DNA from 3 places in the Pseudoalteromonas sp. AS71 genome. Region 2 is predicted to be linked to each of the others. Evidence: predicted binding sites of a transcription regulator. Region 2 holds the regulator's gene; each other region holds the start of a gene.
The links. Region 2 encodes FliA, which starts transcription of late flagellar genes. Its sites were predicted from a motif close to CTAAAGNTNNNNNNNNNNNNGCCGATA; they were not measured.

Region 1 (10,711 bases), on a different contig from region 2:
GCGGCTAATTCATTCCAATTACCAAATGGAAAAACAACTAATATTACAGCTTCAATTGGATGGTCATTCTATCCGTTACCACTTCTAGGTGGGCAGGTAATTAGTTGGGAGACATCTATTAACCTAGCGGATATTTCACTGCACCAAGTAAAAAAACGCGGTGGTGATGGTGTTGCAAACATTACGTTTGATGATCAGCTCGATGCATTTGAGTTTGAACAAAACTCTAATGTTGATCAGCAATTAGGTATTTTACAAAGTAATGGCTTGGCAGATATAAAAGTGTGGATGCGATAATGCCCGACCAAGGTTATTGGTCAGGCATGGTGAGGTTAACTCTATTTGTTAAGCCAAGCTGGTAATATTGCAATCGACTCAGGGGCTGTAAATGCCGTACTGGTATCGGCGCTTATATCACCGCCTGCACTGCTTAAAATATTATTAAATCGCATAACCACATTATTTGACTTCTCAGCTACGTATAAATCTGTTCCGGTATACATAATATCAACTGGGTTACCCAGTAGGGTATTTGGACCGCTAATAGTGGTACTTATGTTTACCAAGCCCGATGCAGTTGCTACGTTATTCAATACGTATATTTTGCCATCATCAGCAACTGCTGCGCTACCAACATCAGAGAGTATTAGCGAGCCACTTAGCGAGTCGTAGTCGATGCCGTGCATGTTGCTTGGTGCTGCTACTGCTGTACCTGCATTTGCTGGCGTTATAAGCCTATCCTCAACTGCAATATTAGTACTACCAGCCATTAGTTTGCTTTTAACTTCGTCAAATACAGCAACGGTTCCATTTGTTAGTGCTACAAAAGCTCGATCAGTGTTTGCATCGTAATCAACATCCCAAGGGCGAGCATCGTTTGCAAACGTAAGCGTCATTAATGGGCTTGCATCCCCTGTGGTGCAAGTTGAAAATATTGAAATGCTTGGAGTATCTGCATTATTTTCTGCAACTAAAATCATACCGCTATCAGAAGCCACATCAAGACCTTTAGGAGATATAAGGCCTGTATTCGAACCAGTAATAATGCTGTCTTGGTTCGTATTATAAGTTTGCCCATCTCTGTTTATTGCCACTTTATTTGAAATAACAATACCGCCAATTGAGGTTGTACTGTTATCGAACGTTGTATAACTATTACCCGCTTTATCAAAAGTTACACTTTCGATAGTTTGACTTGCATTATAGTTGCCAATTTCTGTGTTAAGTTGTGAACTTAATCGACTAATTTGCCCAGTTGTTTCACCTGCAGTGCCCGGATTACTACTTACAGCAACACCTAGCAGCGCCATATTAGCGGTATCACTATCTGAAATATCAGCCATCTCATTTTGTATACCCAGTTTAGTAATTGACTCAGGTTTAATTGTTGAGGTAACTAAATCAGGAGTGATATCGCCGCTCTCACCTGAAAATATATTGCTGAACACAAGAACAGCATCATTTGATTTTTCAGCTACACGTAAGTCACTACCTTCAAGGCTAATATCAACTGGGTTACCAAGCATTGTTGCTGGACCGGCAATACTTCGTGCAACGCTTACTAAGCCCTCTGCAGTTGAAGCATTATTAATTACAAATAACGAACCATCGGTTGCGTCTGAGGCACTCCCTACATCAGACAAAACAAGTTTATTAGTATTTGAGTCATAAACAATGCCGTGAATATTTACAGATATTTGCGTGCCATCATTATTACTTGGAGTAATTGTGCGGCTTGGCATTGCGGCAAATTCACCACCAACAAAATTATCATAAACGGCTACATCACCATTTGTTAGTGCTACATAAAGGCGGTCGTTAGATTCATCATAATCAACATCCCACGGCGCCGCTTCTGTAATAGTTGTGCCTAAAGGCGCTGCATCGCCCGCGGCTGTAGCGCCAAAAGTCGTTACTTGCATAGCGCCAAAGTCAGCAATAAAAACAAGGCCACTCTTTTGTGCTACAGCTATTCCTTTAGGGTTTACCAGTGTTGTGTTAGTACCTGTTATTTCGCGATCTGTATTAGCTGTATAGGTTGCGCCGTCACTACGATTTGCAAGCTGGCAAATAGTTTTAATACTGCCATTTTCGCTGTCGCTTGCTTGCAATAAATTACCTAAGCTATCAAATGCAACGCCTTCGTTAGCTGTTGTATTAAAGGTTTTTAGTTTAGAGGCGTTTTGGTTAATTAAATCGATAGTGCCTGTATTGCTCTCGCCATTGTTTGCCAAAATTAATGTGGCTGATGCAAAACCAGGGTTGCCATTTGTACCGTCGGTACCGTTTTGTCCATCGGTGCCTGCAATACCATCTACGCCGTTTTCACCATCGTCTGAGCTACAGCCTGTAATGCCGATTAATACTGCAAGTGTTAAAGCTGAAAAACTAAGCGTGTGTTTAAGTGTGTTTTTTTGTGTTGAATGAGTTGTTAAATTAGCTTTATTCATCATTTTTACCTTTTAAATATTCCATCAAATGTAGGTAAATAACGCGCTTGCTCATAAGGCATAGACTAAGCGGCACCGATTATTTACATGTTAACCTCATATCAATAACGGCTATAAAATGAAACTGGATGCAAAAAAGTTAAAATTAAAAACAAAAAAGGGAGCCTTGAGGCTCCTTTTTAATAAACTAAGTAAATAGCTTAAGCGATAAACGCCTTAATAGCGTTTAATATTCCTTGCTCGCCTAATCCCATTTCATCGTGCATTTCATCTTGCGTGCCGTGTTTAATAAACTCATCAGGAATACCTAAGTTAAGGATATTAATATCAGCTTTTTGCGTTGCCAAGTATTCATTAACTGCAGAGCCGGCACCGCCAGCAATCGCGTTATCTTCAAGCGTAACAAAGGTATCGTGGCTAGTAGCAAGCTCATTTAAAAGTGCAGTATCAAGTGGTTTAATAAAACGCATATTAACAAGCGTTGCATCTAATTCGTTAGCTGCAAGCTGGGCGTTTTCAAGTAATGTACCGAACGATAAAATGGCAATTTTACTGCCTTTCTTAATTGTATCTGCCTTACCTATTTCAAGCAGTTGCATGGTGCTGTCAATGTCTGCAGTACCTGCGCTACCTCGAGGGTAACGAACTGCAACAGGGCAGTTTTCTTTATAACCGGTGTATAGCATTTGGCGGCATTCGTTGGTGTCGCTTGGTGCCATAATTACCATATTTGGAATACAGCGCATAAAGCTTAAATCGTACGCACCTTGGTGAGTTTCACCATCGGCTCCAACAATACCAGCGCGGTCAATGGCAAATAATACAGGTAAGTTTTGCAGTGCAACATCATGTATTAATTGGTCATACGCACGTTGTAAAAAGCTCGAGTAAATAGCAACAACAGGTTTTAAACCTTCACAAGCAAAACCAGCTGCTAAAGTAACAGCATGCTGCTCTGCAATGGCCACATCAAAGTATTGATCTGGAAACTCTTTAGAAAAACGTACCATGCCAGAGCCTTCGCGCATTGCTGGCGTAATAGCCATTAACTTGCTGTCTTGCTTTGCCATGTCGCATAACCAATCGCCGAAAACTTTTGAAAAAGTAGCAGCGCTAGGTTTAGATTTAGGCAGGCTAGTTGTGCTCGGATCGAATTTTGGTACACCATGGTAGCCAATAGGATCGGCTTCAGCCGGTTTGTAGCCCTTACCTTTTTGCGTTTTTATATGTAAAAGCTGTGGGCCTTTTAAATTACGCATATTACGCAATGTATCTACAAGCATGTTTACATCGTGACCATCAATTGGGCCTATGTAATTTAGGCCTAATTCTTCAAAGAAGGTCCCCGGGATCATCATGCCCTTAATGTGCTCTTCCATTTTACTGGCAAGTTGCTTTACCGGAGGCACACCTGAGAGTAACTTTTTACTGCCTTCACGAATGTTAGTATAAAAGCTACCTGATAAAATTCGGGCAAAGTGATTTGTTAATGCGCCAACATTTTCTGAAATCGACATTTCGTTATCATTTAAAATAATAAGCATGTCTGATTTTACATCGCCTAAATGATTCATCGCTTCAAATGCCATGCCTGCGGTGATAGCTCCGTCACCAATAATGGCTACAGATTTTCGACCTTTGCCTTCTTTTTGGGCGGCAATAGACATACCTAAGGCAGCTGAAATAGAGGTGCTTGAATGACCTACGCTAAACGTATCGTATTGGCTTTCATCGCGAAAAGGAAAAGGGTGCAAACCGTCTTTTTGGCGAATAGTGTGCATTTGGTCGCGACGACCTGTAAGGATTTTATGTGGATAAGCTTGGTGACCCACATCCCAAACTAGGCGATCGTCTGGAGTGTTATAAACATAATGTAGCGCAACGGTTAGTTCAACCGTCCCTAAACCAGACGCTAGATGACCGCTACTTTGCGATACTGAGTTGAGTAAATAATCGCGCAGCTCATTGCTAAATGCAGGGAGTTTGTCTTGCGCTAAGTCACGCAATTGGGCTGGCTCGTCAACCAAATTAAGTAATGGATACTTGCTACTATCAAGTGTCATGGTTTTATATATATCCTTCGCTAACATTAATTCATTCAAAGCTTTTACGAATAATTAATGTTGAGTAATAATGTCAGTGCTAATTGCAATACGTATGAGCAAAAATTAGTGGTCACGCTCAATTAGGTAATTTGCTAGCGACGCAAGAAGTGTTGTGTCAGCATCTATATTTGCCAACGCTTCATGGGCTTGTTGTATTAAATTTTGCGCCTTTTCTTTAGCGCCTAGCATACCTAATAACGCCGGATATGTCGCTTTATTCGCGGCAATATCGGAGCCTTGTGGTTTACCTAAAGTAACCGTATCGCCTTCAACATCTAAAATGTCGTCGTGTACTTGAAACGCCAGCCCTATAGCATACCCAAAAATGCTTAAATTTTCTAAGGTTTGTTGATCTGCCTTTTCACTGCACAGTGCACCAAGTGTAATTGCACAATTAATTAAAGCTCCGGTTTTTAGCTTATGTATTCGCTCAAGCTCTTGTACGGTAATTACTTTATCTGTTGCTGCTATGTCAAGACCTTGTCCGCCTACCATGCCCTCAAGGCCTGATGCGTTGGCAAGCGTAGCAATCATTTTTACTTGTGTTTGCGACGAGCATGTAAATTTGTGATTCGCAATAAGCTCAAAGGCGAGTGTTTGTAGGGCATCACCGGCTAAAATTGCATTTGCCTCGCCAAATTCTATGTGGCAAGTAGGGCGGCCACGGCGTAAGTCGTCATCGTCCATAGCGGGCAAATCATCATGAACTAGCGAATAGCTATGGATACACTCAATTGCAGCTGCAAGTACATGTAAGTCTTGCTGGTTTGCACCGAGCATTTTACCTGTGGCATAAACTAAAAATGGACGTAATCTTTTACCGCCATTAAATAATCCATACTGGGTGGCGTTCTTGACTGTTTCTTCAGTATCGAGAGGCTGTTTAAAATGCTGTTGTAAGGTCGCTACTACATCTTTTTGAGCACGTTCGATATAATTATTTATGCTCACAGCTATTCCATATCATTATCAAAATTCGTAAGAACTGACTTTTCGCCATTCCCCATCAAAATTGATACTTTTTGTTCTGCTTGCTGTAATTTACCTGATGAAGCACTTGCTAATGCAATTCCACGCTCAAATTGCTTTAACGATTGCTCAAGCGATAAGTCACCTTGTTCCATGTCACTAACGATTGTAGATAATTCTTCTAGTGCTTGTTCGAAACTTAAGTTTTCAGGTTTTTTAGTCGCCATCTTTATTTCAGCTTACATAATAAATTTAGGGGTCAATTTTAGGGGGAATGCTAAACTAGGTCAAAGGATGATATTGGTTTTTTACCTTTATAACGTTAAATTATATTTCAAGTGTATTAATAAAGCCTTAATAGCGGTCTGTTAGTTTAATAAATCAATTGATAATTAGGTAGCCCTTATAACTTGATCTAAAATAGTGCTAAAGGCTGCTTTTTATGTTTATTTATAAAAATGGCTTAAGCAATTCAATATGTTGCCGATAAGCAGTTAATAATAAAAGTTTATGATAAGGCCATTAAGCATGAAACTTCTGGAGGAAATGTGGATTTAGCAACCATAATCGGGATCCTAGGCGCAATTGGCTTAATTGTCATGTCTATGTTTATGAGTAGTAGCGGTGAAATGGCTATGTTTGCCGATGCTCCTTCTAGTGTAATTGTATTTGGTGGTTCACTTTTCATTGTTTTATCAAATTTCACCATGTCGCAGTTTTTGGGGATAGGTAAAGTTGTTGCTAAAGCGTTTATGTTTAAAATTGAAACGCCAGAAGAACTTATTGAAAAAGCTGTAGAGCTTGCTGATTCAGCTCGTAAAGGAGGCTTTTTAGCACTCGAAGAAGCTGAAATCCCAAATCCATTTATGCGCAAAGGCGTCGACATGCTTGTTGATGGACATGATGCAGATGTAGTTCGCGCTACACTTCAAAAAGATATTTCTCTAACCACGACTCGCCATGAAATGGGCGCAGGTTTATTTAAGTCATTAGCCGATATAGCACCAGCAATGGGAATGATTGGCACCCTAATCGGCTTAGTTGCAATGTTATCTAACATGGATGACCCAAAAGCAATTGGCCCGGCAATGGCGGTAGCACTATTAACAACTTTATATGGCGCGTTTTTAGCTAATGTTGTAGCAATCCCAATTCAGGTAAAACTTGAACTGCGTAAAGACGAAGAAGCTATGAATCAACGTTTAATTTTAGATGCTATTTTAGGTATTCAAGATGGTCAAAATCCAAAAGTAATCGAAGGTATTTTGAAAAATTACTTAGCTGAATCTAAGCGCAAAGTAGATACCGAGGAGTAACTATGTCTGATCAAGAGTGCAAATGTCCACCACCAGGCTTACCTGCATGGATGGGAACTTTTGCCGATTTAATGTCATTATTAATGTGCTTCTTTGTACTCTTGCTTGCGTTTTCAGAAATGGATGTACTTAAATTTAAACAAATAGCAGGCTCAATGAAGTTTGCTTTTGGTGTACAGAATAAAATTGAAGTAAAAGATATCCCCAAAGGCACATCTGTTATTGCCATGGAGTTTACCCCAGGTAAACCAGAACCAACCCCAATAGAAACCATTCAGCAACAAACTGTAGAAATGACCCAGCAAATGCTTGAATTTCAAGCGGGTGATGAAAGCTCCGCTGGTGGTAGGCAAGAGCAGCGAGGAGATAAAAGAGGGGGGGAATCTCGTAGCACATCGCAAGAACAATCGTCAGAGCAAGCAACTTCAGCGGCCGATCAAGAGCAAACAAATGAGTTAGTTAAAAAAATAGCGCAACAACTCGAAAAGCAAATTATAGATGGTGCAATAGAGCTTGAATCTTTAGGGCAGCAAATTATTATTCGTATTCGTGAAAATGGTTCATTTCCCTCAGGGAGTGCGTTTTTACAACCTAAGTTTAAACCTATTATTCAAGATATTGGTGTGCTGTTAAAGGATGTACCTGGTGAAATTACTGTTTCGGGACATACCGACGATTTTCAGGTTTCAAATGAGTTATATATTAATAATTGGGACTTATCGTCAAAGCGTGCTGTAGCAGTAGCAAGCGAACTGCAAACAGTGCAAGGGTTTGATAAAAATCGGATGATGGTAGTAGGGCGCGCTGATACTCGTCCACTTGTTCCAAACGATTCAAATGAAGATCGCCGAAGAAACCGTCGAGTAGAAATATCAATCCTGCAAGGTAAGGCTAAAGAGTCTGCTCCTATTGATGTGCGCTAAGTTATTGCTTGTGTTATATTTCACTATGTTTGTTTTAATTTAAGGTACTTAATTGCCTTAAGTATCTTGGCAATTTCATCATTTTAGCTTACAGTACATTTCCTTAACATATGTAATGGAGTGCCTGTGAAAATAATCAATAAATATTGCGACATGCCGGGTAATGGTGATGGTAGTGATGACGATAAAAAAACAAAATAGGGCAGAGTATTTTGCCTGAATGGTTTTTATATATTGTTAGTATTTTAAGCAAAAGCTGGGTTTTAATGCTAAGTCCGGCTATTTTTATATTTTTTGTATTTAAAGATCGCCTAGCCTTTCGATTTGTATTACTTACCGCAGCTTTTTTCCTCTTTGGTAACCTAACTGCTTCAAGCCTACGAGCGTTTGATGACATTTATATTTATCGTTATTTAGTTTGGGCGATCACAGATATTATTTGGATGGCACTTATAGCTTACTGGGGTATAAAGGATAAAGTTTATTTATGGCAATGTGTTATTGGGCAACTAGTTGTTATTGGCGCACCTATATTACAACTATTCCGATTAGTTGATCGCCATTTGTGGGATTTAGCTTACAGTACCGTTATTTATCAGACCCTAATGCCATTTATCAATATTGCCACGGTGGTTGTATGCTATTTACCTTTAATTATCCTTTTCACTAAGCAAGGTAGTGTAAGGTCAAAAATAGAAAACTCCCCACCTTCAAAATAGCTGTGCTAAACTACTGTTTATATAAACAGTGAGTGAGCGACTCCCATGAAACTCTACATTGCAGAAAAACCATCACTAGGCAGAGCAATTGCTGATGCCTTACCAAAACCACATAAAAAACATGATGGTTATATAGAAGTCGCTAATGGCGATTGTGTATCGTGGTGTATTGGGCATTTGCTAGAACAAGCAGAACCCGATGACTATGATGAGCGCTTTAAAAAATGGCAGTTTGAACACTTACCTATAATACCTGAACAGTGGAAGTTAAAAGCCAAAACCAAAACTCGCAAACAGCTCACTGTTTTAAAAAAATTAATTAAACAGGCCTCGCAACTTATTCACGCTGGCGATCCAGACCGTGAAGGCCAGCTACTAGTCGATCAAGTAATAGAAGAAGCCAAAATAAGTCAGGCTAAAAAGCAGAGTACGCAACGTTTACTCATTAGTGATTTAAATTTGTCCGCAGTAAAAAAATCACTGGGTACTATGCGTTCTAATCGAGATTTTATTCCGTTAAGTGTATCTGCTTTAGCGCGCTCCCGTGCTGATTGGCTATTTGGTATGAATTTAACGCGTGCATATACGTTAGCAGGGCAAAAAGCAGGGTTTGGTAATGTACTTTCGGTAGGGCGAGTACAAACCCCTATTTTAGGTCTTGTTGTTAATAGAGATAACGAAATAGCACACTTTGTGTCTAAGCCTTTTTACGATGTATTAGCGCATTTGCTTACTGCAGATAAACAACCTTTCGCTGCTAAGTGGATCCCTAGTAAAGCATGTGAGCCACACCAAGATGAAGAAGGGCGAATACTTAATAAAGCACTTGCAGAAAATGTTGCATCACGTATTACAAAGCAAAATGCTGAGCTTACGGCACTTGAGCAAAAACAAAAAAAGCAGAGTGCACCGTTGGCATATAACTTATCTGCTCTACAAATAGATGCAGCTAAAGCATTTGGTATGCCTGCTCAAAAAGTGTTGGATATTTGCCAAATACTTTACGAACGTCATAAATTAATAACTTACCCGCGTTCAGATAATCGTTATTTACCCAAAGATCACCATCAAGAAGCTTCTGCTATTTTTAAGGCAATAATTGCTAATGGTGGGCAAAGTAGTGAATTAGTAAATGGGGCTGATGTAAAAAAGCGTAGTAAATGTTTTAACGATTCAAAAGTGGCTGCGCATCATGCCATTGTGCCAACGACTAAACAGTTAAAGTCAGTGAGTTTGAGCGGTGACGAAGCGAAGGTATATCAATTAATAAGCCGCCATTACTTAATTCAGTTTTATCCCGACTATATATATAACGAAACTAAAGCAGAGATAACAATTGCTGGCGGATTATTTAAAGCAAATGCAAAACAAGATGTAAGCTTAGGCTTTAAGGTATTAATGGGTAAGTCTGAATTAAAAGATGAAGCTACGTTACCTCCTTTAACAAAAGGTATGTCTCTTTTTTGTGAGCAAGGCGAAGTAGTCGAAAAGCATACATCACCCCCTGCTTATTTTACCGATGCTACATTATTGGCTGCGATGACGGGCATTAGCCGTTACGTTAAAGATCCACAAATTAAAAAAGTATTAAAAGACACAGATGGTTTAGGTACGGAGGCAACACGTGCGGGAATAATTGAGTTGCTATTTAAACGGCGTTTTTTAAAGCGTGAAGGTAAGTCAATTAGAGCGACCGAAACAGGGCTTGCACTTATTAGCGTATTACCGCAAGGTTTAGCGAGTCCTGATTTAACCGCAAAGTGGGAATCGAGTTTAGGTGATATTGCGCAGCAAGTAATGAGTTATCAGCAATTTTTGCAACCGTTACTGGCTGATCTAAATGGGTTTGTACAATTAGCAGCAAACTGTGATAACAATGCATTTGCAAGGTTGCCAAAAACCTCACCTAAAAAACGTTTTGCTAAACGAGGTGGAAAAGCGACCTTTAAAAAGTCGAGTTATAAAAAAAGCTCTGTTGCTAGTTAGCAACAGAGCTTTTTTATTAAACCATATTACTTAACCTGAACTCTGTTTGAGATAGATTTATTATCCAGAATTCAGGTTATTTATTAAATAAAGCAACAGCAGCGTTACTCATTGCTTTTATTCCAGTAGGAATAGCAACTTTATAATCTGGTGCAAATTTACTAGAGTGTAGAGAAGGGAGTACCTCAGCTGTTTTTATTGAATCTGCATATTGTGCTTGGTTTACGCCTCCTAGCCAAAAGA
Region 2 (10,711 bases):
GCGCTGTTTTTAGTTATTAAATTGGTGTCTGCAATTGTAGTCCCAGGCTTAATTATTGGTTTAGTTGTGGCTGTGTTTCAGGCCGCAACGTCAATCAATGAACAAACACTGAGCTTTTTACCTCGTTTATTAATTACTATTAGTGCGCTAATTGTTGGTGGGCACTGGCTTACTCAAGAACTAATGGACTTTTTTACTCGCCTAGTATTACTTATTCCTGAAATTGCAGGTTAAATGTGGAATATCCATTTGCTGTCGTTATTCAATGGTTGAGCGATTTTTTGCTGCCGCTGGTACGCATTAGCTCAATGATTATGATTATGGCGGGCTTAGGGGCTAAAAATGTTCCTACGCGTATAAAAATGGGTTTATCAGTTGTTGTAACTTTTGTTGTTGTTCCCGTCTTACCGCCAGCTACATTCACTAATTTATTTTCGTTTGAGATGATTTTAGTGGTTATTCAACAAATGTTGATTGGTGTTGCTATTGGTTTTGCATCTATACTTTTACTAAATACTTTTGTGTTAGCAGGGCAAATACTTGCGATGCAAACCGGTTTAGGTTTTGCTTCGGTTATTGACCCTTCTAATGGTGCGAGTGTGCCTGCTGTAGGTCAGTTTTTCCTTATTTTGGCCACCCTGTTATTTTTTGCTTTTAACGGTCATTTAATGATGATTCAAATGGTAGTGCATAGTTTTCAAGTGCTACCCATTGATGGCACATGGTGGTCTGTAGATCATTACTGGGACATAGTGACCTGGGGCGGCTGGATGTTTACTACAGCACTAGTACTCTCACTTGCACCGCTTACGGCTATGCTCGTTATTAATATGTCGTTTGGTATTATGACGCGCGCAGCACCGCAATTAAATATTTTCTCTATTGGTTTTCCGTTTACCTTGGTAGCGGGACTCATTATTATTTGGGCGACACTAGGTAACTTTGTTACTCAGTTTGAGTTTCAATGGTTAAAAATGGTTGAGCTAATGTGCACTTTAGTCGGTTGCTCACCTTAGGAGAAAGTCATGTCTGAAGACTCAGGGCAAGAAAAAACAGAAGAACCCACATCCAAAAAGCTTGAAGAATCTAAAAAGAAAGGTCAAATAGCACGCTCAAAAGAGCTAGGTACCATGTTTGTACTTATCTTTTCGGCTATATCGCTTTTGATGTATGGTCCTGAAATTGGCAAAGGTTTATACAATGTAATGGGCCGAACCCTTAGCTTAAACCGTAACGAAGCCTTTGATACCACTAAAATGTTTGCTGTATGGGGAGAGGTTGCAGATGCTTTAATGTTTCCTATGGCTATGTTTGTATTAATTATAGTTTTGGCTGCATTTATTGGGAATACGTTACTAGGTGGTTTTAATTTTAGCTGGGAAGCCGCTGCACCTAAAGCAAGTAAAATGTCGCCAATGAAAGGCTTTAAACGTATGTTTGGCCCGCAAGCGGCTATTGAGCTTGTAAAGTCACTTTTAAAATTTGGTTTGGTTGCAAGTTTTGCTGTGTTTTTAATTAATACTTATTTTGATGAAATACTGCATTTAAGTTTAGAAAGTGCACCAGGTAATATTATTCATGCCTTAGAGATTTTAGGCTGGATGTTTTTAGGCCTTTCATGCACTTTAATTATTATTGCCGCCATCGATGCGCCATTTCAAAGTTATAACCATAACAAACAACTTAAAATGACCATGCAAGAAATTAAAGATGAGTATAAAAACTCTGAAGGTGACCCACAAATAAAAGCGCGTATTAGGCAAACACAAAGGCAAATGTCGCAAAACCGCATGATGCAAGATGTCCCTGACGCTGACGTTATTGTTACCAACCCAACTCACTACTCAGTAGCATTAAAATACGATACAGAGCGTGCAGGAGCGCCTATTGTGCTTGCTAAAGGTATTGATGAAATGGCGATGCAAATTCGAAAAGTAGCAATAGGGAATGAAGTACCAATTTTAGAATCCCCTATGTTGACCCGAGCGCTTTACCATACGGCTGAAGTAGGAGAGCAAATACCCGATCAGCTATTTACTGCTGTTGCGCAAGTTTTAGCGTATGTATTTCAGCTTAAGCGCTTTAATAAAGGGCGCGGTAAACGCCCAACTAAGCTTAATAATAAGCTCCCAATCCCCGATGCCTATAAGTATTAAATCGCTAACTTAATAACTTGGAATAGTTATTGCAAATTCTATGTAGTGTCAATTTTTTGAAATTGTAGAATTATGAGTTTTAAAGCGGTATTACAACAACTTAACAGAGACAAAAAAGACTATGCCAAAGGGGTAGGTACTCCTTTGCTTGTGCTTGCTGCCTTGGGAATGGTGATTCTACCGTTACCGCCATTTTTACTCGATATCCTTTTCTCGTTTAATATTGCTCTCGCATTAGTGGTTTTACTCGTGACCGTTTACACGATGAAGCCGGTTGAGTTTGGTATATTCCCCTCTGTATTATTAATCGCTACGATTATGCGCTTAGCGCTTAACGTTGCCAGTACTCGAGTTGTACTACTTGAAGGTCATAACGGAGGAGATTCTGCAGGTAAGGTGATTGAGGCGTTTGGCTCAGTTGTTATTGGTGGTAACTACGCTGTTGGTTTGGTCGTGTTTTTAATCCTGATCATTATTAACTTTGTGGTAATTACTAAAGGTGCAGGGCGTATATCTGAGGTATCTGCACGTTTTACCCTTGATGCAATGCCGGGTAAACAAATGGCAATTGACGCTGATTTAAACGCTGGTTTTATCAGTGCTGAACAAGCGCGTGACCGCCGAGAGGAAGTAACCCGAGAAGCCGATTTTTACGGTTCAATGGATGGTGCGAGTAAATTTGTAAAAGGCGATGCTATTGCAGGTATTGTTATATTAATCATCAACATTGTTGGTGGTTTATTTGTCGGTATGATTCAGCACAATTTGAGTTTTGGCGACGCAATGGAAGTATATACATTACTTACCATTGGTGATGGCTTAGTTGCTCAGCTCCCTTCTTTACTACTTTCAATTGGTACTGCGATTGTTGTAACACGCCAAAATGAGTCGCTCAATATGGGGGACCAATTTAAGAAGCAACTTGGTAACGAAAAATCTCTCTTCATTGCTTCAGGTATTTTGATCATCATGGGCTTAGTGCCTGGTATGCCACATTTTGCTTTTTTAAGTTTAGGTGCGTTACTTGGTTATTTAGCTTACTACACGCAGCAAAGTAAACTAAAAGCCGCTGCAGCAGAAGCTGAAGAAGCCGCCAGTGGTGGAAGCGCTGCAACGGGTATTGCTAATAAACAAGAGCAAAAAGAACTTGGCTGGGATGACGTTCAACAAGTTGATGTAATTGGCCTAGAAGTAGGTTACAGATTAATTCCGTTGGTAGATCAATCTCAAGGTGGTGAGCTACTTAATCGTATTAAAGGTGTACGTAAAAAGCTTTCTCAAGAGCTTGGCTTTTTAGTACCACCTGTGCACATTCGCGACAATTTAGAGCTTGACCCTAATGCTTACAGAATAACGCTAATGGGTGTTTCAACAGGTGAAAGCGAACTTAAACATGGCGACGAGCTGGCGATTAATCCAGGGCAAGTATTTGGCCCAATTAAAGGCGTTGAAACTAAAGACCCTGCATTTGGTCTTGATGCAGTATGGATAAAACCAGATCAAAAAGATGAAGCTCAATCACTAGGTTACACCGTTGTAGATTCAGCCACGGTAGTTGCCACTCATATCAGCCAGTTATTAACTAACAGTGCGGCGTTACTACTAGGGCACGAAGAAGTTCAGAACCTGCTTGATATGCTTGCTAAAAGCCACCCTCGCTTAGTTGAAGGACTAGTACCAGATGTGTTGCCATTAACTGCAATTGTAAAAGTACTGCAAAATTTATTGAATGAAGGCGTTGCTATTCGCGATATGCGCTCAATTGTTCAAACCCTAGTTGAGTATGGCCCGCGTAGCCAAGACCCTGATGTATTAACGGCTGCAGTGCGTATTTCTCTGCGTAGATTAATTGTTCAAGATGCGGTTGGTATGTCATCAGAAATCCCTGTCATAACCTTGGCACCTGAGTTGGAACAGATGTTGCATCAGTCATTACAAAATGCAGGCGATGAAGGTGCCGGTATTGAGCCAGGACTTGCAGAGCGACTTCAAGTGTCATTGACACAAGCTCATCAAAATCAAGAAATGGCCGGTGAACCTTCTATATTGCTAACGTCAGGAATGTTACGCACTGTGTTATCTCGTTTTGTTAAGTACACCATTCCAGGATTAAGAGTGATGTCTTATCAAGAGGTACCAGACGAAAGACAGATCAAGATCGTTAGCTCAGTAGGCCAACAATAAGATTTTAAAAGGGGTTGAATCATGAAAATTAAACGTTTTTTTGCTAAAGATATGCGCACAGCACTTAAAGAAGTTAAAGATGAGTTAGGTGTTGATGCGGTTATTATGTCAAATAAAAAGCTGGCTAACGGTGTAGAAATTGTAGCGGCAGTTGATTATGACAAAGCAGCCCCTAAAGCAACAGCGCAACCACAAGGCAATGCAGAGTCGCGTGCTCAAGCGCCGCAGCAAAGTATGCACAACTTTGTAAAATCAGAACCTCAGCGTGCCAAACCTGAACCTCAAGCAAAAGTAGCAGATAGCTTACAAGCCTTATTAGAGCGTCAATCACCGCGTCCTCGCTCCCCAGAGCTTGCGTCAATGTTTTCTCAATCAGGTATTGATACTACAGATAACTACCAGGAACCTGCAGCTAAAGCGCGTCCTACTAATAATATGTTTGCACGTGATGATGTAGCCCCTGCACGTCCTCATACGCAAGCCGATAGCTTAGGTTTTGACGATTTAGACAGCGACTTTGATGATTTAGACAGCCCAGTAACTGCTCGCCAGCAAAAACCTAATAATGAAAGCGAAGAAATGACAACAATGCGTGAAGAAATGAACGCAATTCGTCAGTTATTAGAGCATCAAGTATCGGGTTTAATGCAGCAAGATATGGCGCGTCGCGATCCAACACGTGCTTGCATGGTTGATCGTTTAGTCGGTATGGGCATTGATAAAGAAGTAGCACAACAAATGGCATGTTTTGTACCTGATGATGTGTCTCGTCAACAAGGCTGGAAAGCATTGTTAACGATGGTCGAAGATCAAATGCAAACAACCAATAATGAAATACTTCGCCAAGGTGGTGTATATGCATTAGTAGGTCCAACCGGTGTAGGTAAAACAACAACTGTGGCTAAGCTTGCAGCGTTAGGCGCACAAAAATATGGCGCTGATAAAGTGGCGTTAATAACCACTGATACGTACAGAATTGGAGCCTATGAGCAACTTGCAACATATGGCCGTATTATTGGTTGTGGTGTAAAACAAGTTAAAGATGCTAATGAATTAGCTGAAGTTTTATATCATTTACGAAATAAACGTCTAGTATTAATTGATACAGCAGGTATGAGCCAACGAGATTTACGTTTAACTGAGCAGTTAAACACGTTAATGCGCAACCAACGTGTGGATATTCGCAGCTACCTAGTACTAAGCGCGACAGCACAAATTAATGTATTACAAGAAACAGTACGTCACTTTAAAAAAGTACAGTTAAGTGGTTGTATTTTCACTAAGTTAGATGAATCATTGAGTTTGGGTGAGATTATTAGTATTGCGATTCAAAATCGTCTTCCAATAGGGTATCTTACTAACGGTCAACGAGTACCAGAAGATATTCGTGTTGCAAATGCTGAAAAACTAGTGAAAAAGGCTGAGCAATTATATCTAAAAAGAATAAAAGCACAACATTCAAGGCACCAAGCAGTGGCGCCAAGTACAGTAGGGATGTATGATTAACACAGTATTAGATCAAGCAAGCGGCCTGCGCAAGATGAGTCAAAACAATAACAACGGCGTAAAAGTTATCGCTGTAACCGGTGGTAAGGGTGGAGTAGGGAAAACAAATGTTTCTCTAAATACAGCTATTGCACTAGGGCAACAAGGTAACAGAGTATTAGTGCTGGATGCTGACTTAGGTTTAGCAAACTGTGATGTAATGCTTGGTTTACGTGTAGAGCGTAATTTATCACACGTTTTGTCTGGTGAATGTGAGCTTGACGAAATTTTAGTTGAAGGCCCAGCAGGTATTAAAATTGTACCCGCTACGTCTGGTTCGCAAAGTATGGTGGAGCTATCGCCATCTGAGCATGCTGGACTAATTCGTGCGTTTAGCGAATTAAATACCGAATTTGATATTTTAATTGTAGATACCGCCGCTGGTATTTCAGACATGGTACTGAGCTTTTCTCGCGCGGCACAAGATGTAATGGTTGTCGTGTGCGATGAACCAACATCAATAACGGATGCTTACGCACTTATTAAAGTATTAAGCCGTGAGCACGGTGTTTATAAGTTTAAAATTGTCGCCAATATGGTCCGCAGTATGCGTGAAGGCACCGAATTATTTGCAAAGCTTTCTAAAGTAACAGATCGCTTTTTAGATGTATCAATGGAGCTAGTCGCAACGGTTCCTTATGACGAAAATATGCGCAAAGCAACACGTCGTCAAAAAGTAATCGTAGAACTCTTTCCAAATTCGCCAGCCGCTCTTGCGTTTAAAACACTGGCAACAAAAGCAGTTAAATGGCCAATACCAAATCAACCATCTGGGCATTTAGAGTTTTTCATTGAGAAACTAGTAAACGGCTAATTATGACAACACTGGTGAATAGAGCTATGGGATATCAATCAACACAAAACTTAAATGTGATTGTTGAGAAACATGCATCACTTGTAAAAAAAGTGGCATGTCATCTAATTGCTCGATTACCACCTAGCGTTCAGCTTGATGATTTAATTCAATCAGGAATGATAGGTTTAATAGAAGCTTCAAAAAACTTTGATGCAACAAAAGGTGCAAGCTTTGAGACCTTTGCTGGTATTCGTATTCGCGGTGCTATGCTTGATGAAATGCGCCGTGGTGATTGGGCTCCTCGTTCAGTACACCGTAAAAGCCGACAAGTTGCAGAAGCAATTACTGGGCTCGAAAGTAGTCTGAACCGCGAACCAACAGATACAGAAGTTGCTGAAAAACTTGAAATTTCGCTCAATGAGTACCATCATATTTTAAATGATGTTAATACCAGTAAAGTATTAGGCATAGAAGACCTTGGTGTCGATGAGGATGTTATTACTCCCGTAGGCCAAGATTTAGCGCTAGACAAACCTTTTAATAATGTTAAAAATGACCGGTTTAATGAGTCTCTGCTAAGCGCAATAAAGTCATTACCAGAGCGTGATGCAATGGTACTTTCTTTGTACTATAACGATGAAATGAATTTAAAAGAAATAGGACATATACTCGATGTAAGCGAATCGCGTGTAAGTCAGATACATGGTCAGGCGATGATTAAGCTTAAAGCTAAAATCAATGACTGGATAAACTAGTAGTAAGTAAACTAAGGTTAATACCTCACTGGGGGATGTTTTGGATAAAAACATGAAAATTCTTGTAGTTGATGATTTTTCAACGATGAGACGAATTATAAAAAACCTATTACGTGACTTAGGTTTCACTAACGTTCAAGAAGCTGATGACGGGTCTACAGCTTTGCCTATGTTACAAAATCAAGTATTTGATTTTGTGGTTACAGATTGGAATATGCCTGGAATGCAAGGCATTGACCTTTTAAGAGCAATTCGTGCAGATGATAAGTTAAAACATATTCCTGTATTGATGGTAACGGCAGAAGCTAAAAAAGAACAAATAATAGCTGCAGCGCAAGCTGGCGTTAATGGTTATATTGTTAAGCCGTTTACGGCTGGAACATTAAAAACTAAATTAGAAAAAGTATTTGAACGCTTAGGCTAATGATGGGGGAGAGGCTTATGTCAGCACCAGCTGCGCCTCAAATAACGTTAGAACAAGCTCGTCAACTCGTCATTTTTTTAGAAAACGATGAGCAAGATAAAGCAAATGAGTTGATTTTAGAGACCGCTTCACAAGAGCAGTCTAAATTATTTGCTGAAGTTGGGAAGTTGACTCGTCAACTGCACGAAGCACTTAAAAACTTTGAGCTTGATACTCGCTTAACTAATATAACGACTGATGCTATTCCAGATGCTAAAAAGCGGCTTAATTATGTCATAGAAATGACAGAGAATGCGGCTAATAAAACAATGGATGCTGTTGAGGCTAGTTTACCTATAGCTCAACAACTGGCAGATGAAATATCTCATATCAAACCGACATGGGATCGTTTAATGAGTCGCGAGATTGAGCTTGGTGAGTTTAAACAACTTTGCCATAGTATCGATAAGTTTATGAATAACTCTCATCACAAAACTGATGAGCTTCAAAGCTTAATGACAAATGTACTAATGGCTCAAGATTATCAAGACTTAACGGGTCAAGTTATTCGTCGTGTTATAGAACTTGTTAGAGAAGTAGAAGAAAGCTTACTTCATCTTTTAACAGCTTTTGCTGAACAAGATGATAGTGACAACACAGCGAATAAAGTAGAACAACAAAAAATAAAAGAACCAGTTGCCACACAAACTTTAGCAGGTCCTGAAGGCCCTATTATTGATAAAGAATCGCGTAATGATGTTGTATCTGATCAAGATGAAGTCGATGATCTTTTATCAAGTTTGGGCTTCTAAGAGGAGAGTAACTGCATGTTTGAAGTCGATGAAGATATTTTACAAGACTTTCTTGTAGAGGCAGGAGAAATCCTAGAGCTTTTATCTGAACAGTTAGTTGAACTGGAAAATAATCCAGAAGATACCGAGTTACTAAACGCTATATTTAGAGGCTTTCACACTGTAAAAGGTGGAGCAGGCTTTTTAGCGATGACAGAACTTGTTGATGCTTGCCATGGCGCTGAAAACGTATTTGATTTATTACGTCAAGGCGTGCGAACTGTCAATTCAGAGTTAATGGATGTTATTTTACAAGCGCTCGACACCATTAATGAAATGTTCGCGACTATTCAAAATAGGGATAAGCCAGAACCTGCAGATCCTGAATTACTTCACACCCTCCATATCTTGGGCTTACCTCCAACAGAAGATGAGCTTAATGGAGTCTCTTCACAAACTGAAGTTGAACAGCCTCATAATGAAGTAACTGATACGCCAATAGCTGATGATGAAGATCCGTTTGCATTTGATGAACTATTTAGTGGAACTCCTTCGGTTAGTGACGCTGAGATAGATGAAATCACTGAGGACGAATTTGAAAACTTGCTTGATGAACTACATGGTAAAGGTCAAAGTCCTGTAGTTGAAAAGCCAGCAGTAAGTAGTAGTGATTTTAATGGTGATATTACTGATGATGAATTTGACAGCTTATTAGACGAGTTACACGGTGTTGGCAGTTTTGGTGAGGTTGCGAGTGAAGCACCTGAACAAGATAACGCAGTTAAAGCGCCTGTAGATGCAGCTAAACCAGCCTCAAATACTTCTAATTCATCAGGTGATGAAATTAGTGATGATGAGTTTGAAGCACTCCTTGATGAACTTCATGGCAAAGGTACTGCACCTAAATCAACAGAAAGCGTTCCTGCGGTGAAACAGCCAAATATTCCTGCTAAACCAGCTGAAAAAGCGAGTGTGCCTGCAAGCAAACCTGAACCTGCAAAAGTACCCGTTTCTAAACCGGCAGAAAAACCGGTAGCTAAAGCAGCGCCAGTAACGCCTAAAAAATCAGCACCGCCAGCAGCAGAGACGACAGTTCGCGTAGACACAAAACGACTTGACCAAATTATGAATATGGTTGGTGAGTTAGTACTGGTACGAAACCGTTTGGTTAGTTTAGCTACTAACTCAGACAGTGAAGCCATGGGTAAAGCAATCTCTAACTTAGATGTGGTGACTGCTGATATTCAAGGTGCGGTTATGCAAACGCGAATGCAACCAATTAAAAAGGTATTTGGTCGTTTCCCTCGCGTGGTTCGCGATTTAGCACGCAGCTTAAACAAAGATATTGACCTAAAACTTGTAGGTGAAGAAACTGATTTAGATAAAAACTTGGTTGAAGCCCTTGCTGATCCTCTTGTGCATTTAGTTCGAAACTCAGTTGACCATGGCATCGAAATGCCAGCTGTTCGTGAGGCTGCAGGAAAGCCGAGAACAGGTAATGTTACTTTATCAGCGTCTCAAGAAGGTGACCATATCTTGCTTACCATTAAAGATGATGGCGCAGGTATGGATGCTGAAAAACTGAAAAAAATAGCAATTAGTAAAGGTGTGCTTGATCACGACCAAGCAAGTCGACTTTCTGACACTGAAGCATATAACTTGATTTTTGCACCCGGCTTTTCTACAAAAGAAGAAATATCTGATATTTCAGGCCGTGGTGTTGGAATGGATGTGGTGAAAACTAAAATCACCCAATTAAACGGTTCTGTAAGTATTCAATCTGAGTTAGGCGTCGGTACTATTTTAGAGATTAAAGTACCACTTACCTTAGCTATATTACCAACCTTAATGGTCATTGTTGGCGCACAAACATTTGCGTTACCACTTGCTGGTGTTAGTGAGATATTCAACTTAGATTTAACGAAAACAAATGTGGTAGATGGGCAATTAACAATTATTGTGCGTAAAAAGGCAATACCGTTATTTTACCTCGAGCATTGGTTAGTTAAAGGGTCAGATCGTTCGAAGCGAAAATCACAAGGTCACGTCGTTATCGTGCAAATTGGTACTCAGCAAATTGG
Region 3 (10,711 bases), on a different contig from region 2:
ATGTACCCGCTAATACATGGCTCGCCATTTGCTCTTCGCTAAGCTTTTCAATATCGCGCGAAAAAGCAAAATCACCACGGCTATTTACATCTATTGTTTGGGTTGTTTTAAAATCAACCACGCCATAACCAAACTTTTGTAACTGATGAATTAACGTTTCAGAAATTTGATTGCCCAATTGATTACTCTTAGTAAGCGATGAATCAAGATCGACCAAGGTAGTAACGGCAATATTAATATTGGTGTCGGTATCACTTTCAAACTCAAGCGTATCAACCAAATCAAGCGCCATTTGCTCTACATAGTTCACAAGTGTTTTATGGTGCTGAAGTGGTGTAAATTGATTACCGTTAGCATCGTCTTGAGTTGATTTTTGCTCGGCTGTTTTAAGCATACTTGCTAGGTCATAATTTACTTGTGTGGTTGAAGACGTATTAATTTCAGCACTTTCACTATTTTGAGTAAAGGCACAACCAGTTAAATTAGCTAAAGCAAAAAAAACGATAAAGCGGTTAAATAATTTACTATACATAATTATCTCACTTGCTTGCTTGTTTTAACATTATGCCATCAGTGCGATAGCTACTATTAAGCGCATCAACAACCGACTGTGGAATAAACCCCTGTGCAGAACCTACTACGGCCTTACTTTCTAGCCCAACAATACGTGCATTAACAAGTACACCACCTTGATGGTTTACAAGCGTACCGGCAAGTACATATTTAAAGTTTTGATCTTGATTTAGCTCTAAATAGTCGCGACTAAATACAAAGTCGCCTGTTGAGGTAACACGCATATAATCAGTTGTTTTAAAATCAATAACGGGTACACCAAAGCTGTGTAATTCATGCATGAAGCTTTCTGCAATTTGGTTCCCTAGTAAGCTACCATCGTTGTAGTCTTCATCTAAAAAAACAAAACTCGAAACAGCTAACGGTGTTTGTTCACTTACGTACTGTAAGTTTTCAACCATGTCTTGCATTATGCCGCGCACATAATGGTTAATATTTTTGCGCATTGGCGGTGTTGCTTTTGTGTAGTTATCCTGTGGAGCCATTCCTGACTGAAATAAGTTATCGTCAGAAACAGGCGCTGCAACGTCGCGTTGGTTACTCACCAGTTGGTTGCTTTGCTCACTTTGTGGTGTTGTGGTGTCTGTATTCATTGTGCCTAGTATTTGAGAGCAACCAAAGCCCAGTGGTAAGCATAATGTAATTAATAGGTTTTTCATTTTGTGCTCCAAATTAGTATTCGCTTCGGTATAAAAGTCCGTCACGCTGCTGAATTTTCTCATTGCCCCACATTACATTAATTGGGATCTCGGTACTTCCCGCAGAGAGCACCTGTTTATTTTCTATATTCACAAGCCGTGCATTAACTATGTATGCATGCTGCTGGCGAGTCACTGTGCCTGTGATAACTAAGTCAATATTTTGGCGATTACGTAATTTACTTAAATCGCGACTTAAAATACTGTCTGAGTTTTCTGATAAAGAGAGGTTATTCCCAAGTCTGTACTCAACGGTGTGATAACCCAGTTGAGTAAATTGTGTAAGCAGACTTTCTTGGATCTGCTGACTTAAGCCTGAGGCCTGCCCTGTCACTAATTTTGTATCTAGTGCATCTGCATAAAAGAAGCTACTAACGCCAACACGTGCATTAGCATTTAATGCTCCGTTTAGGTGGTTAAGTTGCGACGTTAAATTAACTACATAGTCATTAACCGTAAAAGGAGCCATGGCTGCTTTAGGTGCATCTGTAGGCACACTTGGTTCTGGCGGCGGCACCAAGTTACAAGCAGCTAAATTTAAAAATAATAAAGGCAGTAAAAGGCGCATAATTGCCATCCTCTTCAAAACATACTGAGGATGAAGCAATTTGTATGCCGACTTAGCTATTGTGCGATAAAGGGCTGATCTACGTAATAGCTAACTAAACAATTTATATTTTGGCTCTTTAATTTTTGACAGTCAGCCATAGCGTTTTTTTTGTCTATGTATGCGCCTAGCTTTAAACGGTTATACATAACTCCTTTTACATTTATTGTTTCAACATTCATCACAAAGTTATCGTCTAGTAAGCTAGGAAGCTTTTTTTGTAGCTGCCTAAAAGCTAAAGAGAGTTGTTCTTTTTGCGTTATTGAAAGCACTTGTAAAGCAAATTTAGGATCAACTGGTTTTTTTAATTGTAAATTGGAGCGATTAATTGTGTTGGTATGAACGATTTCTGCTTTTATTACGGGTGCGTTTTTCTGCTCATTTTCTTTTGCAATTGTATTGAGTTGCGATATTAGTAAGCTTAAGTCTTCTTCAATAAGTAATAAACGCGCAAGTTCTGGCTTCATATTTTGCCACTGCTGGGAGCTCATTTTTAGAGTTTCAAGTTCCTGCTTTGTTATTTTTACGTAGCTTTTTTCGTCAGTTATGTTGGTCTGAGTAGCACTCTCATCAATTGCTTTATTATTCGCACAACCATAACTTAGCAACATTGCACTGATTAAAAATATATATTGAACTCTTTTCATCCTAATTCCTTTAATGGAGTATTTTATGTGTTTCAACAACACAATTTAATCCTTGCGCTTTTACTGAGTCGCATACAGAGATAAGCTCTGGCGAACTGTTTGTTGCGTACGCTAAGGCTAAAATAAATTTATTTTTAGCTTTATCATGCATATAAAAAGCTTCTTGCTGCTCTATTCGTGGTGCTATTAAACGGTAATAAATTTTTAAGATATTTAACGAACTAAAACTTCCTGCATTGGCAATGCTTCCAGTTGTTGCACTGAGCGCCTTTAACGTTAAATCAACGCCCATTACTACATCTCCTTGAGGCGATAAATTAACTGTTATATTTTGAGTGTTTTTTAGCTGCTTGCGTTGTTTATATTCATCATCAATTACTGCTTTATACTGCCCCGGTTTAAGGTCTGTAAATAAATAATAGCCATCATATGCTGCTTGAGTTTGTGCAACTTGATCCCCTTTTTCATTCAACAGCGCTATATTTGCAAAGGGTTGGATCTGTGTTGTATCACCTTTTTGTTGATAAACAACTCCCTCCACTTCACTTGCATTATTTAATGCAAAATCCATATACTCTACAAAACCAGCCCTTGGGGTAATAGAAAAACCCTCGTTAGCTGATATTAAAAACGGATCTTCAAAACTATTTCTATCAAGTATTATATCTGTTGTACGATTTGCTGGCATTGAAGTTAATAGCGCAACGCCGTGTTCGTCTGTAATTGCTTGACGATAATTGTGAACGCCTTTTACTTTTACGCCGGCAACGCCGTGCTCATCATCATCCATAATACCGTTATTATTTTGATCTAAGAATACGCGTAACATTAAGCTACCCGTGTTAGTTAAGCTGCGCTTAGAGACAAAATATGTATTGTGTTCAACATCAAAACCTAAGCTAAAACGGCTATAAATACCGAGCCGCCAATCATCGTTACTGTTGTAGTTTAAGTTACTCGTTAAACTAAACTTGTCGCTTTGCCAATTGAGCCCTAATTCGGCCGATTGAATATTATTACGAAGTGAATCAATTAAAGTCAGTTCGGCTTGTAAATCTCGGCCCAAGTTGCGGCTAAACTCAGCCTCGTAACTAACAAGCTCACTTACTGGCGATATACTATAATCTATACCAAACCTTGTGTAGGTTCTCCCAAAGCGCTTTTGAAAACGTGTTGTTCCAAAAGTACTCTTAGAGCTATCGTCTTGTTGCCACAGCAATTGGTTACTTAGTGCAAACCCTGAGTATGAGTAGTTGAACTGGTTACGTACTTGCTTAAAACGCCCTCTAGTATCACTCTCGTCATATAGGATGTTATTTTGATAAGAAAGGCGTCCATAGGTATTATTCATTAGCCCACCAGCTAAATTTATTTGGTAGCTATTAAAATCTTGCTGCTGTTCGTCGGTACGATTTGTAGCGCTAAAAAGTAGTGATTGTTCGGCAATTTGAGTTCGGGCTGTAAATTCAAATTCTTGTTCATTATTATTATTTTTTTCAATATTCGCATTTAATAATAATCGGTCAAATAAGCTTATGTTGGTGCCAAATGCATACTTAAGTAGATCGTCATCTGTGTTTTTTTGACCTGATGCAGCAGTGTATACAGATATATTATCTGTAAGCCCTTGCTCATATCTACCCGCAACTTGCCAACCCTGCCCCTGCGAGCTTGAAACATTGTTATTTAGTAATTGCTTGCCTTGTTCAGTAACCGACAATTCATAGTTACCCTGTCCCTGCTTAAGTTGATTTCCGTCCACAAAGTAATAATCACTTTTACGCTCAACTTGACCTTGAGGCCCATAAAAAATAAGCTCAAAATTATTAGCTCCGAATAATAGGTTTATATTATCAAAAATATAACGCCCATCTGCGAGGCTAAGCTGCTGGTCTATTAATATTTCATTACGATACAGCTCTACATCCCAACCTGGCTGTATAGCACCGCTTAAGTTAATTTGATTATTGACTATTTTTCTATTGGTTACATTATTAGAAACTTTAACACCACGGGCATACTGACTACTGTAGCTATTACCAACTTGCGTGGCGATAACATCACCAAAAGATATTTCAGTAGGCATGAAGCCGTTTTTTATTTCTTTGTCTAAGTTTTGCTTTGTAAACGTTAACCTAGAGTTGGTAAGTAAGTCAGTACTTCGTCCAGACAAAAAATACTCTGCAGATAAATACGCAAAGTCTTGAGTGCCTAAAAGTGAATAGTTCGTAGAATGTCTATCATCGCTCGCGGTAAAATTTAGTTGTAAGTCGGCAACCGGAGAAGATAGCGCTTTATATGGGCTAGCTTTCCATGGCAGCGTAGGTGGCGATCTTTTGTTAGGTGATTTAAGGTTGCGCGACTGTCTGTATCTTTGTTGTTCAACCGGTAAGGGGCTCTCTGAGCTTATAAGTAATTCTAAATCTGGGTAATCAATATTAAACTCTAGATTTAAAGCATTATGTAAACTTTGAATATCTACATAAATATCATCTTCAATGGTAATTTGATTTTTTGCTAATAAGTAGCTCTGTGTAGGACTAGTAAATACAGCGGGTGTAACCGCTGCATTTAGAGAAAGAGGTTGTTGATTTGATCCAACACCTTGAGCAATTCGATTGCTAGCATCAACATTCATTGCAAATTGTAGAATATCAAATAAGTCGCTTAAACTAACTTGTACACTTTGCTCGCTTTTAATTGCTGCAACTTCACCTAAGTAGTATGAGTTTAAATAAAGCGAAAGTATTAATAACTCGCCTGTGGCGATACGCTGTTGCTGATTTTCTTTGTTTTTATAATCAATTACTTCAACGGGCTTAGTTAGCTTTAGTTCAATTGCGCGTAGTGTTGTTAAAGCATCCCCTACGGAAGAATTGGGATTAGCTATTACACTATTACTAAGCAAACTACTTATGCTTAGTAATAGTGCATACAATAAATTATTTCGCGTCATTCACTGTTAAAACATTAAGTAATTGTGAAGTTAAAGGCAGGGTGTATTGTGCAAATGTAAGGTCTTTATATTCTTGACTGCCTTCATATTTAAAAATAACTTTTCCTGCTTTATCTAAATTTTTGTCACTAAATAAACTAAGGGTTACAAATGCATTATCCACTTCTGGATAAATACTTAAATTACCAATTTCTGCAATTTTAACTTGATCGTTATTGCTATCAACAAAGTAAGCACTCAATTTACCGTAGCTACTAAACTTACCTTCTCGTTTTATATTCAATAAAAACTGAGGACGTTGATTGCTTTCATTTAGCACTAGCTTAGCTTGCTCTATGGCAACTTCTGGCTGTTTCATGTCTTTACGTAACAAAATAGGAATGCTGTAGCTCATAATCATATTAACTTTTATTGAGCTTGTTTTATTAGTATTTTCACTAGGCAATGCTTGAAATAGAAGATGAGAGCGGTACTCACCAGAAGCTAGGCCTTTAGGTTTACGTATTGCTATTTTTACTGTTTGTTTTTCACCTGGTGCTAAACGCATTTGTTTTGGTGACAAACGTGCCATTGAACTTAAACTTTCGCTTGTAGCCTCTGCCAACTGTATGTAGCCACCGCTAGGTTGCGCTTGCTTCTCACTCCATAAAACACGATATGTTTGATATTCATCCCCCGTATTAATTACGGTAACTTTAGCGGTTCGTTGACGTTCATCAAAACTAATACGGGTTGGAGAGATAAGTAAATTTGCGTATGCATTTTTTGCTAAAATACATACACTCAGTGCGAGCAGCACTACAACTTTATAAAGCATGTTTTTCCTTTAGTAATCAATCGTAATTTCTAATTGGGTGTCAGTAATAAAACTACCATCTAAGTAACTTTGGCTAGTCCCTGTCGTTATTAGACGGCCACCTACTTTGAGTAAAAGTTCTCCAAACTCATCGCTAGTTTGCGTTCTTGGTAAATCCACTAATACAACCGAAAACTTGGCACTATTAGCTCCAAGTACTTCACTTTGCAATGTAGAATCACTCGTTTTGTTAAACGATATTTGAGTAAGGGGAGGTAAATCGGTAAATAAAAGTTCTGCGGGATTCCCCTCAGTTAATACGTAAATATTACCAAATGTGGTTGTTTCACCTTCATGGCTAATGGTTATAGAACTTAAAGTATTATTTTGAGGGATTACTAAAGTGCCAAAATTAAGCGCTTCTTGTTGTATGCTTGCGCTATAGGCTTGCTCGCTAAACATTAACGAAAGCCAAGCAGAAACATACAAAAAGCGCATTGTTTGTTTAAACACTAATTAATATGACACTTCAATATTAAAGCTACCAGAATACTCACCATCAGGGTAATCCACACTTGATGCGTTTGATGAAGTAGAAAGAGTCGCGCCTATATTAAATGATACAGCGCCATCAACACCAGCTTGTAGGTTAGGAGTACCCTGCGTATAAAGCGCTCCTGCATTTGTTCCGCTCGTTATAAAGTAAGTCCAAGCATCTACAGTAAAATCAGGTTCATTTAAGCCTTGGCCAGCTAAGGGGAGTATTAAAGTATTTACTGGGTCGCTAATGGTTAAAATAGAGTTTGGTACTACATCTGACACACTAAAAGCACCCGCTTCACCACCTTCAATTATTGAGATACTCGCAGCGTTACCAGTTGGATTCTCTTTTGAAGTAACAGGGCTCGCAGCTGGATCAGGATTAACTGTCAACGTTGCTTGTTCGGCGCCTAATGGATCTGAAATAGCACGAATAGTACCAAAATTTAAATCGTTATCTTTTGTGAGTATTACAGCATTTTGTACTGTTACTTTCGCTTCAAATGACTCTGTAGCAGCATAAGTGCTAAACGAGCTGACCACGGTGGCTACAGCTAATGCAGATAAATAAAACTTCATGCTAAATCCTTATAAGAAAATGGGCTTTATCAAATATTTGCCCAACTATAGTTAGTATCGACTATTAGTACAAATACTTTAATACTATATAAGTTTAAAAAGCCTAATTTATTAATTATATTGGTTTTCCGACAAAAGCAGCAATATTACATACTTGATCAAGCTGATTAGCTAAATAACAAAACGCACTTACTTGAGCATCGTTTTTAAATGGACCTACACGTAATCCATACAAAGTCATATTATTATTTTTACGTTCAAACATAGTAAAATTAAATTGAGTAAATGCACTGGGGTATAATTGCTTAAGCCTTTCGACTCTTGCTTTAACAAGCTCTGGCTTTAAATACCAACCAAGCTGTGCTCCAATTTTAGTTTCATCTGTTAAGGTGAGTTCTGAATTTTGTAAGTTTGGTGTTTTTACTTCGGGAGTGTTATTTAGTGCCGTCGGTTCCAAATTCTGTGAAGGCTGATTACCATAGGTGATATCGGTTTTACTTTGCATGAGTAAAGGAGGGTTTTCAGTTAATTCACTTTGAGACGATAACGCCATAATTAACAGCTGTAAATCATCTTCCATAGCAGTTAAACGACCAATGCTTTCTTGCTGTAAGTGCCACTGCAAAACATACTCTTTTACTTGTTTATCAGTTATTAAAGAATGCTGCACGCTCTCATTATTTACAGTTGCGCTGCTACATCCATATAAATAAAAAGATAAGAATAAAACTGATATTAAATGACAAGACTTAAAATACCGCATTGCAAAAGCACTCTACTAACCAAGATAATAAATCAAAGCAAATTTTGCGCCACTTTACACGCTTTAAGTTAAAGCTTTACAGGTTTATCTGTGTAGTTACTTACTATGCAATCGAGTTTATACAGCTTGAATACGGCACAGTCTGCTTTTGCATTTTTAAAATTTTGGTAAGAGCCAAGTTTCAGCCTGTAAAACATTTTGTTGTTTATTTTGGCGGTTTCTACGTTAGTCAATATTTTGTCTCTAAACAACGGTGCTGCTTTAGTATTTAGCTCTTGCCATGCTTTAGCCACACCTTGCTCTGAGTCAACCGAAGCGACTTGCAAAGCAAATACATGCTTAGGCTTATTTAATTTTACAGTTTGTTTTTTATTACTGTAGTTTTGTTTAACTTGTTGGCGTGACTTAACATTACGTGTGTTTCGTGGTGAACGTACAGACTTGCTGCTATACCCTTGATTAGACTGCGCTATTGCTTTGCTGTTTATAATATCAATATGATTTACGAGATAAGTTATTTCTTTTTCTAACCTTAAAATTCGCTCTATGCCTTCACGAGCTTGTTGCCACTGCATTGCGGCATCTTTTAGCTGAGCAAGTTCAAGGGCTGTAATTGATACGTAGTCAGGCGAGTTACTTTGAGGCTGTTCATCAATAGTTTTTATTTCAGGCGTAACGCTGCATGCTGTGCCAAATAAAAGCATTAGCAAGCTGAGTAAAAACCCAATGTTATTTTTTTTATATATAAACATATATTTGCTGTCCTGAAAGCAGTGTTCTTACACTACATTTCAGTTAAACATTCTCACAAGAAAGCGTTTAACTTTATTTAAGCTGTGAGCTATAAAACTTAGCTCTTCGCATGCTTGTCAGTGTTTCGTAAAACACAACGTTGCATACTCCACCCCTTCCTTGAGAGCATTATTTAATACAAATTCAATGCCAATTAACACAAACTTTACAACATAAATAACAATATGTCTGTAATGACCTAAAAACTTTTATTTTAGAGAGCCTCACTTTCTAATTCTAGGGCCTGTTGACCTTTCAGGATTAAAATTTGTTCAATCTAGAGGCTATTTAATCGCGGCGCGAGGTTTGTAACCTAGTGGGCTCGATAACTGCTCCTGCGTTATTCTAATGGCTTACATCCATGTAAGAATAAGTAAAAACCGAGTAACAAAGAGTAAATTGCCCCTAGGCAGAACCCTTCGGGCAGCGCATGTTTGGCATTTATGCTACGTTATCGCCTATTTATGGGGAATAACCACACTTCATAGGCTCTGCCTTGCCTAAATACCAAACAGCCTGCTGTAAATTTAACCTCGAAAGATAAACAGACTCTAACAAAACTCATAAAAAAGGCGCCGATATAGGCGCCTTTCATGTTTTACGTTAACTGTTAAATCAGCTTTTTAATAAATGATTTTAATTCATCGGCAAATTCATCGCGACGAAGTGCAAACTCAATCGTTGCTTTTAAGTAACCAATTTTACTTCCACAATCGTGGCTACGGCCTTTTATTGCGTATGCATCTACTTTTTCGTGTTCCATTAACATCGCAATTGCGTCAGTTAATTGAATTTCGTCGCCTGCACCTTGCGGCGTTTTTGCAAGTAACGGCCAGATATTTTCGCTTAATACGTATCGACCCACTACAGCTAAGTTTGATGGCGCTTCATCTACTGGCGGCTTTTCTACCATATTAAGAATTGGCGAGCTTTCACCTTGCCTTAAGTCAACATCACCTAAATCAACCACACCAAACTGGTTCACTTGTGCCATTGGTACTGGTTCTACCATAATTTGGCTGTGCTTATTTTTCTCAAAGTTAGCGATCATTTCTGCTAAGTTATCTTTTTTAAGATCGCTCTCTACATCGTCGATAATTACATCTGGTAAAATAACTACAAACGGTTCGTTACCAATAATAGGCGCTGCACAACTAATAGCATGGCCTAAGCCTTTTGCTTCACCTTGGCGTACGTGAATAATGGTTACGTCTTTAGGGCAGATTGCTTGCACTTCGGCAAGTAATTGCCGCTTAACACGCTTTTCTAAAGTAGCTTCTAGTTCAAAGCTCGTATCGAAGTGATTTTCGATTGAATTTTTACTTGAGTGCGTTACTAACACTATTTCTTTAATTCCTGCAGCAACGGCTTCGTTTACTACATATTGAATTAAAGGACGGTCTACCACTGGAAGCATTTCTTTAGGAATTGCTTTAGTGGCTGGTAACATACGAGTACCAAGGCCCGCTACTGGGATCACTGCTTTCATTTTATGTTTTCCTTAATCTTTTATTATACTGAAAATGGATATTGAATCGCTTCATGGCATTGATAGCCTGTTACTTCAAAGTCGTCTCGTGTTACCCACGTTTCTATGTCTTCTAATGATTTAATTTTTGGATTAATTTTTAACTGAGGTGACGCAAATGGCTCACGCGTTAACTGCACATCTCGCATCAGTTCAAGTTGGTTTTCGTAAATATGTGCATTAGCAATTTTATGGTACGCCTTACCCGCTTTGTGGCCGGTAATTTGAGCCA

Region 1: the regulator FliA is predicted to act here: its motif matches at 5,987-6,013, upstream of pomA (flagellar motor protein PomA).
Region 3: the regulator FliA is predicted to act here: its motif matches at 7,452-7,478, upstream of WNY98_RS01740 (DUF4402 domain-containing protein).

What each region holds. Positions count from the first base shown of each region.
Region 1 is NZ_JBBMQZ010000023.1:3,102-13,812, reverse strand. It holds gene WNY98_RS16510 (ligand-binding sensor domain-containing diguanylate cyclase) at 1-297, shown strand, start outside; gene WNY98_RS16505 (hypothetical protein) at 339-2,450, opposite strand; gene dxs (1-deoxy-D-xylulose-5-phosphate synthase) at 2,651-4,513, opposite strand; gene ispA ((2E,6E)-farnesyl diphosphate synthase) at 4,619-5,506, opposite strand; gene WNY98_RS16490 (exodeoxyribonuclease VII small subunit) at 5,509-5,751, opposite strand; gene pomA (flagellar motor protein PomA) at 6,073-6,840, shown strand; gene WNY98_RS16480 (flagellar motor protein MotB) at 6,843-7,763, shown strand; gene WNY98_RS16475 (hypothetical protein) at 7,976-8,482, shown strand; gene WNY98_RS16470 (DNA topoisomerase III) at 8,528-10,468, shown strand; gene WNY98_RS16465 (amidohydrolase) at 10,545-10,711, opposite strand, start outside.
Region 2 is NZ_JBBMQZ010000015.1:74,942-85,652, reverse strand. It holds gene fliQ (flagellar biosynthesis protein FliQ) at 1-234, shown strand, start outside; gene fliR (flagellar biosynthetic protein FliR) at 237-1,016, shown strand; gene flhB (flagellar biosynthesis protein FlhB) at 1,026-2,156, shown strand; gene flhA (flagellar biosynthesis protein FlhA) at 2,229-4,340, shown strand; gene flhF (flagellar biosynthesis protein FlhF) at 4,362-5,846, shown strand; gene WNY98_RS12650 (MinD/ParA family protein) at 5,839-6,699, shown strand; gene WNY98_RS12645 (RNA polymerase sigma factor FliA) at 6,726-7,436, shown strand; gene cheY (chemotaxis response regulator CheY) at 7,477-7,860, shown strand; gene WNY98_RS12635 (protein phosphatase CheZ) at 7,878-8,651, shown strand; gene WNY98_RS12630 (chemotaxis protein CheA) at 8,667-10,711, shown strand, end outside.
Region 3 is NZ_JBBMQZ010000001.1:353,365-364,075, reverse strand. It holds gene WNY98_RS01775 (FlgO family outer membrane protein) at 1-532, opposite strand, end outside; gene WNY98_RS01770 (FlgO family outer membrane protein) at 540-1,232, opposite strand; gene WNY98_RS01765 (FlgO family outer membrane protein) at 1,246-1,839, opposite strand; gene WNY98_RS01760 (SPOR domain-containing protein) at 1,896-2,525, opposite strand; gene WNY98_RS01755 (hypothetical protein) at 2,536-5,433, opposite strand; gene WNY98_RS01750 (fimbria/pilus periplasmic chaperone) at 5,468-6,298, opposite strand; gene WNY98_RS01745 (DUF4402 domain-containing protein) at 6,308-6,790, opposite strand; gene WNY98_RS01740 (DUF4402 domain-containing protein) at 6,794-7,396, opposite strand; gene WNY98_RS01735 (SPOR domain-containing protein) at 7,512-8,066, opposite strand; gene WNY98_RS01730 (SPOR domain-containing protein) at 8,228-8,911, opposite strand; gene galU (UTP--glucose-1-phosphate uridylyltransferase GalU) at 9,562-10,440, opposite strand; gene WNY98_RS01720 (thymidylate synthase) at 10,464-10,711, opposite strand, start outside.